Regions from separate parts of the Alicyclobacillus sp. TC genome, predicted to be linked through region 2. Evidence: riboswitches for the same ligand, from Rfam matches in the RefSeq annotation. Region 2 holds a riboswitch; each other region holds the start of a gene.
The links. A riboswitch is a leader RNA that binds a small molecule or an ion and turns the genes downstream of it on or off. The one in region 2 is predicted to bind fluoride.

Region 1: another riboswitch for fluoride. It lies ahead of FY534_RS13305 (hypothetical protein); the one in region 2 lies ahead of FY534_RS02620 (cation:proton antiporter).
Region 3: another riboswitch for fluoride. It lies ahead of FY534_RS13365 (fluoride efflux transporter FluC); the one in region 2 lies ahead of FY534_RS02620 (cation:proton antiporter).

Annotation. Positions count from the first base shown of each region.
Region 1 covers NZ_CP044434.1:2,717,962-2,721,245, reverse strand. The annotation lists gene FY534_RS13315 (hypothetical protein) at 1-506, shown strand, start outside; gene FY534_RS13310 (MntP/YtaF family protein) at 611-1,210, shown strand; gene FY534_RS13305 (hypothetical protein) at 1,221-1,874, opposite strand; fluoride riboswitch at 1,924-1,990, opposite strand; gene FY534_RS13300 (heterodisulfide reductase-related iron-sulfur binding cluster) at 2,215-3,284, shown strand, end outside.
Region 2 covers NZ_CP044434.1:529,161-532,444, forward strand. The annotation lists gene yhbH (sporulation protein YhbH) at 1-177, shown strand, start outside; gene FY534_RS02615 (SpoVR family protein) at 174-1,616, shown strand; fluoride riboswitch at 1,710-1,771, shown strand; gene FY534_RS02620 (cation:proton antiporter) at 1,954-3,111, shown strand; gene FY534_RS14570 (hypothetical protein) at 3,084-3,284, shown strand, end outside.
Region 3 covers NZ_CP044434.1:2,731,215-2,734,498, forward strand. The annotation lists gene FY534_RS13355 (glycosyltransferase family 2 protein) at 1-559, opposite strand, end outside; gene FY534_RS13360 (fluoride efflux transporter FluC) at 621-986, opposite strand; gene FY534_RS13365 (fluoride efflux transporter FluC) at 983-1,378, opposite strand; fluoride riboswitch at 1,481-1,544, opposite strand; gene FY534_RS13370 (transposase) at 2,189-3,284, shown strand, end outside.

The DNA of each region.
Region 1 (3,284 bases), 620 kb from region 2:
TCTATCGTTTAATTGTCGAGGCAATTGAAAGTCAACAACAATATACTCTTTCGATGGCTGAAGAATTGAGCAACATCATCAGGCGCAAATATTTGCGCAGTCTGTTGCTCATGCTCGGAGTTTCGCTGATAAGCGCGTGTACAGATTATGTAGTCTTTCGCTTTGTGTTGGCTGAATATATTGTGCATTCATTGCATGAGCCCATCTTTACAGGCTATACCATAAAAGTATTTCTCCTTGCGCTGATTGGCTATACCTTGCTGTCAATCGCTTTAATGAATGCAATTTTAATGTTTTCTCTATCTCGGCCTGACGGTGTGATTCGTCCCTTGCTATGGTCCATTGCTTTAGACGCGCTAATCGGTTTTGTGCTCAGTCGCTGGTTTGGTTATCCTGACGCGGTCTTTGGATTGATGGCAGGGGCGCTGTTGTTTTCCACTTTAACGACGATAAATGTTTTTCGTATCCTGACGAACGTTGATTATCATCTCTATTTACTTTCCTAAATCCTGCCCTCCCAACAATTTCAGGCAAGTTCCATGGACCCTTGTCTATTTCGACTCAGTATGTCTTGAACATACGCTGTGGAGACATAGGAAGGTGTCTGCACATGTTGCTCGGAATGGTAGGTGTGAGTGCCTCTGTAGGTTTTTTGGGTGCTGGTTTAACCACGCTGGAGCAAGAGGATTTTGTGGCAGGTCATCCTCAAAAATCTAGATGGTTGGGATGGCGAAACAAGTTAGCCGTGATTTCGCTATGGTTTTGCCTTTTGGGAGGATCGACGGCTGAAAAAATCATTACAGAAGAAAATTTTTTCCATTTTACTTGGCTGGGTTCAGTCATACTCATAAGCATGGGTTTGTGGATTTTAATAGAGATTGATCGCAATTTCATACAAGACATCCATGATGAAAAGGTATCCGTTCTGATTCATGAAAAAATGATGCTGGCACTTGCCTTTTCACTCGAAAATCTATCCATTGGGCTCAGTCTTGGATTTTTGCATGAGTTTATCAGTTGGGCTGTGATAGCAGGCTTTTTATTAGCGTTATTTTTAGTCTTGGGCTCTAGGATGTTCCAATTGAGCAGAAAACCATCAGCAACTCATTCTGAACATTCCACAATATTTTTCAACAGGTGGATGAGAATAGCGATTTCCATTGCCGTTTCCTCGCTCTATTTGGGATTAGGCATCTACCATCTATTTTGAACCATCCAGGTTATGGGGCGTTCTGTCGTTTTTGAAAAAAGAAACGCAATCCCAATCCAATGGATAAAATGGCTGCCGTCATCAGGCTTTGCAAGGTTGTTTGCGAGGCATCATCAAGTGACAAAATCCATGCATGGATAACGGGTGTTTCCATGCATAGCGCTGCAGCTGCCCAGGCCATCATGCCAGCACCCAGAGGGAGTATCCACTGCTGTTTTTCCGCCTGTTGAGAAAGGAAATAGGCAACCAGAAAAAAGATAGGTAATGTGATAGCGGTTGTAAAAAGCAATCCTATGCGATTTCCTTTTGTCATCATGCCAAGCCATAAGATATTATCCAGATTTCCGATTGCCGTAAAACTGAAGATTTTTAGCGTTGTAGGAATCCTATACCATGGTCGGCGGGCAGAAATGCGGCTCAAGGACTGGATGCTCATCCAACTCAACAAGAGAATCGCCAAAAAGCGGAATACAACCGCCTGTAGCAAATAATCAATTTTGCTGACCATTGCAATTTGCCATAAACCAAGTAAAATTCCAGTTTGAATCAGAGCGTTGCGCCGTTCTTGCGGCATAAATCCGGTAGGTAATAGAATTCCAGCCAATAAGGCGTTGTCTATACTTGTGATGAGCGAGACCAAAAACAGCTGCAATGTGGAAGACATGTTTCACCTCAAAACCAAAAAAGTACCCCTACTGTCTGTGAATGAAAGAATAACAGTAGGGGCCATTAGCCAGTTCATTCCGGCAGTTCACGGTGAGCTCCATCACCGGATTCAATTGTCCAATACTTATGAATGAATGGAGCAGAACATGACAAACCTTGGACTTTCTGTTAAGACGAAATTCTTTTTGTAACCGGATCGGCAAAAAATCAGAGAATGCGCTATACATACCAACCAGTCGGTAGGTATAATATGTGCTAGCGATGTTCGTGCCGGCTGCTATACAAAATGTGACCGCGCACGTTTATACTAGTCATGAACGCACGGAGGAGGGGCGCCTATGTGGTATATCATTCAGGGAATTGTGTTTGTCCTCGTTTTTGGGACAGCGCTTTACCTGTTTGGCACAGCTGTCAGACAACGTTACTTGTATTTGAAATTGGCAGCGCCTGACCCTACACGTTTTGACAAACCGGGGCAAAGATTGAAAAGCTTCGTAGTCAATGTGTTGGGACAACGGAAGGTTTTAGCCGAACCGTCCGGGTTAGGACATTTTTTTATCTTTTGGGGCTTTCTATTTCTAGTATTTGGCGATCTCGATTTTATTGTTTATCACATCCTTCGTTTTCATCTGCCTTGGGCAACTTCTCCTGTCTATCTGTTTATTGAGGAGATGTTCTCTTGGTTTGTGCTGGTGGCCATCATTGTGGCGGCTATTCGCCGCTATGTGTTGCGTCCTATGCGCGTGGAGCAGACTTTCGAAGGCGGCTTTATTCTCTTTTTGATTGGGACAATTGTTGTCACTTACTTTATTGCCACAGGTGCGGATATGGCCTTGGCGGGAAGTTACGGTGGATGGTATTCGCCGGGTGTTTCGCTGATCGCGCGTTGGTTGGCGCCTCTTTCAAAGAGTGGGTTGCTGGCAATTAGCGAAATTTGTTTTTGGCTGCATATTCTTGCAATCTCCACATTTCTCTATTTTATTCCTCGTTCGAAACATATGCATATGATTGGCGCACTCTTTAACTGGTACTTCAAGAAGTACGAGCCTGCTGGCAAGCTTCGCAAGCTCGATTTGGAAGACGAGTCTATTGAGGAATTTGGTGTAGGACAAATACAGCAATTTACCTGGAAACAGTTATTAGACGGCTATGCCTGTACGGAGTGTGGGCGTTGTCACATCAATTGTCCAGCAACCTTGTCAGGAAAACCGCTCTCTCCTAAGCATCTGATTTTGAAGATGAAAGAGGCTATTGTTGCTGAAGGTCCTCAGTTATTGCAACAAAAAGCGGCTGGAGCAGAAACTCTCAGTACACATCCGGTTTTTGAAGGAGTATTTACTGACGAGGAAGTTTGGGCTTGCACAACTTGCCGTGCTTGTGAAGAAGCCTGTCCGGTAGCGAACGAACA
Region 2 (3,284 bases):
CAGATGTTTGCTTATGCTGAAGTAAACGCTTATGCTCGCTCTTCGACACTCATGTCGGCATACAGTAAAATGCAGAATCCACTCTTTCGAAAGTTTGTCATTCGTGAGAAATCGGATGTCTATCGTGCACTGCGTGCATTCTTTTCGGCCGCTCCGGAGGAGGGGAATACTGCTTGAACGTTCAGGAAATTGAAAAATTAGAAAAAAGCATCGAGTCTATGACCCAATTAGCCCGTACATGCGGGCTGGATTTTTATCCAATGCGTTATGAAATTTGTCCTGCAGATATTATCTACACGTTCGGCGCCTATGGCATGCCAACTAGGTTTTCGCATTGGAGCTTTGGCAAAATATTTCATCGATTGCGTTTGGAATATGACTTTGGCTTGAGTCGCATTTATGAGTTGGTTATCAATTCTAATCCTTGCTATGCGTTTTTGCTGGAAGGAAATACATTGCTACAAAATCAAACTGTCTGTGCTCACGTGTTAGCGCATTGTGATTTTTTTAAAAATAATGCCATGTTTGCTCATACACCTCGTGATATGGTGGAACGTATGTCGATTTCTGCTGAACGCATTCGCCAATATGAACTTCAGTATGGACGCGGTACGGTGGAATCTTTGCTGGATGCTGGTCTAGCTCTTCAAGAGCATGTGGACGCTTCGATTTCTGGACGTCGATATCGTAGGGAGTGGCGTGAACAAAAGGATAGAGAAAGACGCGGGCTGTACTCTGAAGATAGACCGCCTAAAAAAAGATCGGACTATGATGATTTGTGGACAATTGGCGACGAGCTACAAATAGAAAGTACCTTTGTCGAGGAACAGAGTACACGTTTTCCTCTTCCGCAGAAAGATATCATGCTCTTCCTAATAGAACACAGTCCTGTACTCAAACTATGGCAACGGGACGTGCTCTCTATTTTAAGAGACGAAATGCTTTACTTTTGGCCGCAAATGGAGACCAAGATTATGAACGAAGGTTGGGCAACATACTGGCATTTGCGAATTATGCGTGAGATGGATTTGTTGCCGGAAGATTCGATTGAATTTGCCAAGATGCATGCCGGGGTAGTTCTTCCTTCCCGTACAACCATTAATCCTTATTACGTGGGGTTGGCAATTTGGGAGGATATTGAAAAAAGATGGAGTAAACGTCAAACACCTTCTTCAACAGCAAGTGAAGGACTCGGTTCGGCTGGTCGGGAAAAAATGTTTGAAGTGCGCGAGATGGAAAATGACATTTCCTTTCTGCGCAATTATCTGACGAAGGAATTGATGGAGCAACTCGATCTCTATCTTTATCAAAAAGTAGGCAATGAGTACCGGGTTGTAGAAACAGATTACGAGCAAGTTCGCAACGCGCTATGTGCTTCGCGTCTGAATGGGGGAATTCCCGTCATTCTTGTAGAAGACGGAGATTATCAGAGAAATGGAGAATTGTTCTTGCGCCATGCGTATGAAGGTGTGGAACTCGATTTAAAACAGTTAGAAAAAACACTTCCCTATTTGTATCAATTGTGGGGAAGGACCTGCCATTTGGCTACTGTAGTGGAAGGGCGGGAAGTGATTTTTAGCTGTGATGGCAAGCGCACACAACGAAAATTTGTTTAGTGTAGTTGCATTCTTGAGATTGGAATAGAGACGAAAATGATGGCATTTGCCGTTTCTGTTTTCTGCATTCACTATATAATGTAATACAAAATGAACTGAACAGGTGATGGAGCCCACCTTAACCGCCTCTATAGGATAATAGCTCCTACAAATTTATGAAATTTGTAGGGGTTTTTATATTTTGCAAGCATAAGTACATATGCGTAAATTGCTGTAACCCAACGTCTAACTGCGTTCAGGACAGGCAAACGTCTTGGACTGTTTTTCCATTCCTGCATATGGTATGTCAAGCTGCCTGTTGAATAGGCATCCAAATCGTATGAAGGAGGAAAAACAAGTGTTTAGTTTGGCTGGAGCAGATTTGACGCGTTTTTTGTTCGCTATGGTACTCCTGTTGGCAGCCGCGAATCTTCTTGGTTACGTAGCTGAACGACTCGCCATTCCAAGAGTGATTGGAGAGGTCGCAGGTGGTTTATTACTGGGGCCAACCTGCTTTGGTACCTTGTTTCCCGCTAGTTTTCATTGGCTCTATCTCGGCTTTCATTCGGAAAGCGATCTTTTTGGGTTTATTTATCAATTAGGAACCATCTTGCTGTTATTCACCGCAGGATTGAAATTTCAGTCTCGATTTGCGAAGTCAGATATTAAGACTGGATTAGCGATTATTGTCGGATCGACCATCATACCCTTTCTGGTTGGCTGGTTGTCGACATTCGTGTTCAATCCGTCTCAGTTTGAAGGACCCGATCACAATGTTATCGCTTTAAAAATCATCGTCGCCATTTCTATAGCTGTAACTTCCATACCAGTCATCTCCAAAATTTTTAGCGATCTCGGTATAATGCACTCCCGTTTCGCTAAAATCATTGTTGCCATTGCTGGTATACACGACCTTATTCTCTGGGTGGCTTTGGCAATCGCTTCCGGTATGGTAACGGGGGGACATGTCAGTTCAACAGGTGCAATCAATGTTTGGATGGTCTCCAAAAGCCTGGTTATAACATTGGCTTTTCTGGTGGTCTGCATTGGGGTTTTACCTTGGGCACTGCGCAAATTGACTTCAAAAAGGGCTAATTTGCTATTTCGGGCTTCCTTTTTAGGGTACTTTCTTGTCATTCTTTTTGCGCTGTCTGCTATTGCCGGATATCTACAAGTAGATGTGATGTATGGGGCTCTATTAGCGGGTATTGCCACTAAATTCAGTCTTCCTGAAAACCTTTTTAAAAAGTTAGAAGAAGGGGTTCTGGGGATTTCCTATGGTTTCTTTATTCCATTGTTTTTTGCCATCGTTGGGATGCAGTTGGATTTGGCGAAAAACTTCAGTTTTGGGTTCTTCATCCTCTATCTGATCTTTGCCACACTGGTGCAAGGACTGGTTGTCTATTTTACCTGTCGGATCATTCGTATAGATAAGTTAACCAGTTTCAATTTTGCCGCGGCGATGAATGCTCGTGGGGGCCGGGTATTGTGCTTTCAACTGTGGCTTACTCATTAGGTATTATTAATCAAGATTTTTTCGCCATACTGGTTATGCTGGCACTCTTAACATCCTGGATGGCGGGTTCTTGGCTTCGTTATATTCTCAAAAGCGGCAAACGACTTATGCCTGGTGATGAAAACCTAGTGATTCAAAAAGCGCAAGAAGAAATAGATTTTCAATGGGAGCCA
Region 3 (3,284 bases), 610 kb from region 2:
TTAAGCAAGCATCGATTAAAAAATCGGCATCTGGATAATCCGCTGGAAACTGTGCGGATTGACTGTAATAAGAAAAAGCGGCCCGATTCAGCGCCCGTAAACCAGAAGTTGGATCAGACAGATATTGTTTGCCAATCCAGAAGATGATTTTTCGAAAAAACCGAATGACAAAACCTTTGGCTAGACCAGGCTGAAAACTGGCATCCCCTTTGTAACGAGAACCAATCACGATATCGGCGTCCCCTTCAGAGAGAGCGGCCAGAAGCGTCGTAACATCTTGCGGACTATGTTGTCCATCTGCGTCTATCTGCACCACGCAATCATACGAGTGGCGAGCAGCGTATCGATATCCCGTCTGCAAAGCTGCGCCGTACCCTAAATTACATGGATGAGAAAGCACCTCTACCCCCATTAAGGCAGCGCGCTCAGCGGTATCATCTATGGAACCATCATTGATGACTAAAATGGAATGAAACGGCTGTTCCTTTTTTAATGAAATCAGCACTTTTTCAATATTGCTTCCTTCATTGAAGGCTGGAACGATCATCAATGCCCTCATCACAGTTTCTCCTCTTCACCTGCAAATTCATTTCCCTTCATTGTACAACGATTGGGGGGTATCACAGCCACCAATGAGTCAGCCAGGCTAGCAACCATCCACAACTGAGCGAACTGCTCAAATAAACGAGAGCAAGCATTCGCTTCCTCCTCATCAATCGGACAACTTCCACAGATAATGTTGAAAAAGTAGTAAAGCCCCCACAAAATCCCTCACCGAGCAATATCCAAAGAGCAATCCAATGATGAAGGACACTAAATTCTTGAAAAAAAATCCCCAGCAAAAATGTGCCTGTACTATTCAACAGCCATGTATTCCAGGGAAAAACATCTGTTCCAAGACTGATGGTTCGCTTACCTACCCAATAACGCGCTAAAGCTCCTAAGGCCGATCCGATACTGACCAGCAATAACATCATGGCATTCATACCGACAACTCCTTCACGGCATGCAACTTGCGCACACTGAGGTTTACCATCCATTCACCGAAAAAGGCTGTGAGAGGTCCTGCTATCAAACTTCCTAGCGCGTAAAAGACAGCCCATCCCAAATGGTGAATGGCTAATTGTTGAACACCTAAACAATAGGAAGAAAATGTCGTATATGTACCTATACATCCCGTACTCAAGCCGAGAATGAGCCACTCCGGCAACGATTTCTGGGCGACATAAGCCTGAAAAGCTCCTAGAAGCAAGGAGCCAGACAAGTTAATGAACAATATTCCGAGCGGAAACCCTTCTGGCGTTGGAATCCAGACACTGAGACAAAACCGCAATACCCCTCCAATAATCGCACCTGTTACAATCGCTCCTAATTTCATGACATGTCCCCCTCTCTTCATAAACCTCAATCCTAAAAGCCTTCCCTAGAAAATCTGCGTGGAAGTTGGATAAAAACAAACAGGCTCCTGCAAAAGCATTTAGCTTTTGCAGGAGCCATCATCCTCTTGTAGAGGCTTTCTGGTGAGCTCCATCACCGATATCACTCAATGGTTAATCCAGTCTATGCAAATAAGGAGTAGATATGTCAGTCATTTTTGCTGAATATCCTTGCTTAGACTTTATTTAGTCTACGAAGTCACGCCACTATTTGTCAAGACAATAATCCTATCATGACCTATGCAGTTGCTGTATGAGTTTGGTATTTGGACGAATGAAAATTACTTGAAAACGCCAAAAATCCCTTGACTTTTTTGAAACACCCCAAGAATCGCCGAGGAGGCATTTAACTGCCTATCTCTTAGCGATGTGGGTGTGAAACATGGCTCGTTTATGTAAACCTGGATTCAAGGAACTCTCGTCTTTCAGCAGTGTTGGTGGTGCTCCCGTTCTGCGTACGCTCTGGGATCGATTCGACTTTTCGCTACTTTTGTCGCAGTCTGGGATTTTCAAAGTTCGTGGCGTAGCCACCTAGATTTTAGCGTTTATCTACGTCATTGGTCTCATCAATCGTTGCTCGTCTGTAAACGCCTTGGCCACGTTCTTCAACTCAGACAACTTGCTACAGCGCATGACCGGTATTCAGAAAGTTACACAATCGGCTCTCAGTCGCTTTTTAACAGGGTTTTCTCAGTGGGACATATTCAATCTAAAACGAACAGCCCGTCTTCAAGAGGCACCCGGACACAGCTCTGGTAGACAGGGATGTACTTGCACTGGACGATACGCATGTGCCACACCCATACGCCAAAGGGATCCCATTTCTCTACTGGCTCTACGACAGTTCAAACAAAGTTTACACAGGGACGATGAACATCGTGGCCTTGCACGCCGTCCGCAATAACGGAATGGAATATCCTTGGTCCTACGCCATCTGGACGAAGCCCGAAAGTGATGCGGATAAGAAGCAATCGAAACTTGAATTGGCCTGGCAGATGCTTCAGACCGTCAGAAAACAGGTCACGTGTCGCCTGTGGGTGGTCATGGACCGCTGGTACTTTAGCAAGCCCTTTCTACTTCAGTGTGAGTCGGCGAACTTTGACTGGGTACCCAAGGCCAAACGGAACACGCAGTTATTCCGCCGGATGATTGAACCCGGAACTGCACGTGAACGCTTTGTGCCGCTCCGTCCGAAGGATCTCATTCGTGAGGCCCATCCGATGCTTATGGCACAAACCAATGTGGATGTCGCCTCCGTCGCTTGTGAGGACATCTACATGAAAAGGCCCAAGGCTTCCGTGAATCGGCGGGTCCAACCCTGCACGAAAATGAAATACACCAGAGTCGCTGCAGTTGTCGGCAAGCCCATGAAGTCAAAAAATGATCAAACAGCATCGGAACCAAGTGAGCTGGTGAACCCCAATGAACCCGTAGAGACCGAAGAGGTGGCTGCAGAGTATAAAGGAGCCTACCTGCTCGTCAGCAACCGCTACGATGCGCCATCTGAGGTAATTGGAGCATGGCTGAAGCGATGGAAAATCGAAGTCTTGTTCCGTACGGCAAAGCAAGAACTCGGAATGCTGGGTTGCCATTCACCGAACGAGAACCATATTCACGCTCACATGACGCTACTATTCACGGCTGAAACGCTTGTTCGGTACATAACCTGGCAACAAAAAACAGCGGGAGAAGAAGACTGTACCCACGGCCAAGTGATCCGCAATCTAATCTGCATCCGCTGTCGTACCCGTCAAGCCGCTCGGCAAAATGAGCAAGACTCGATCGTGATCGATCTTGACACACCAGCGAAACAGTTTGCAATACTCATCCGCAAATTTTGGTCAACTA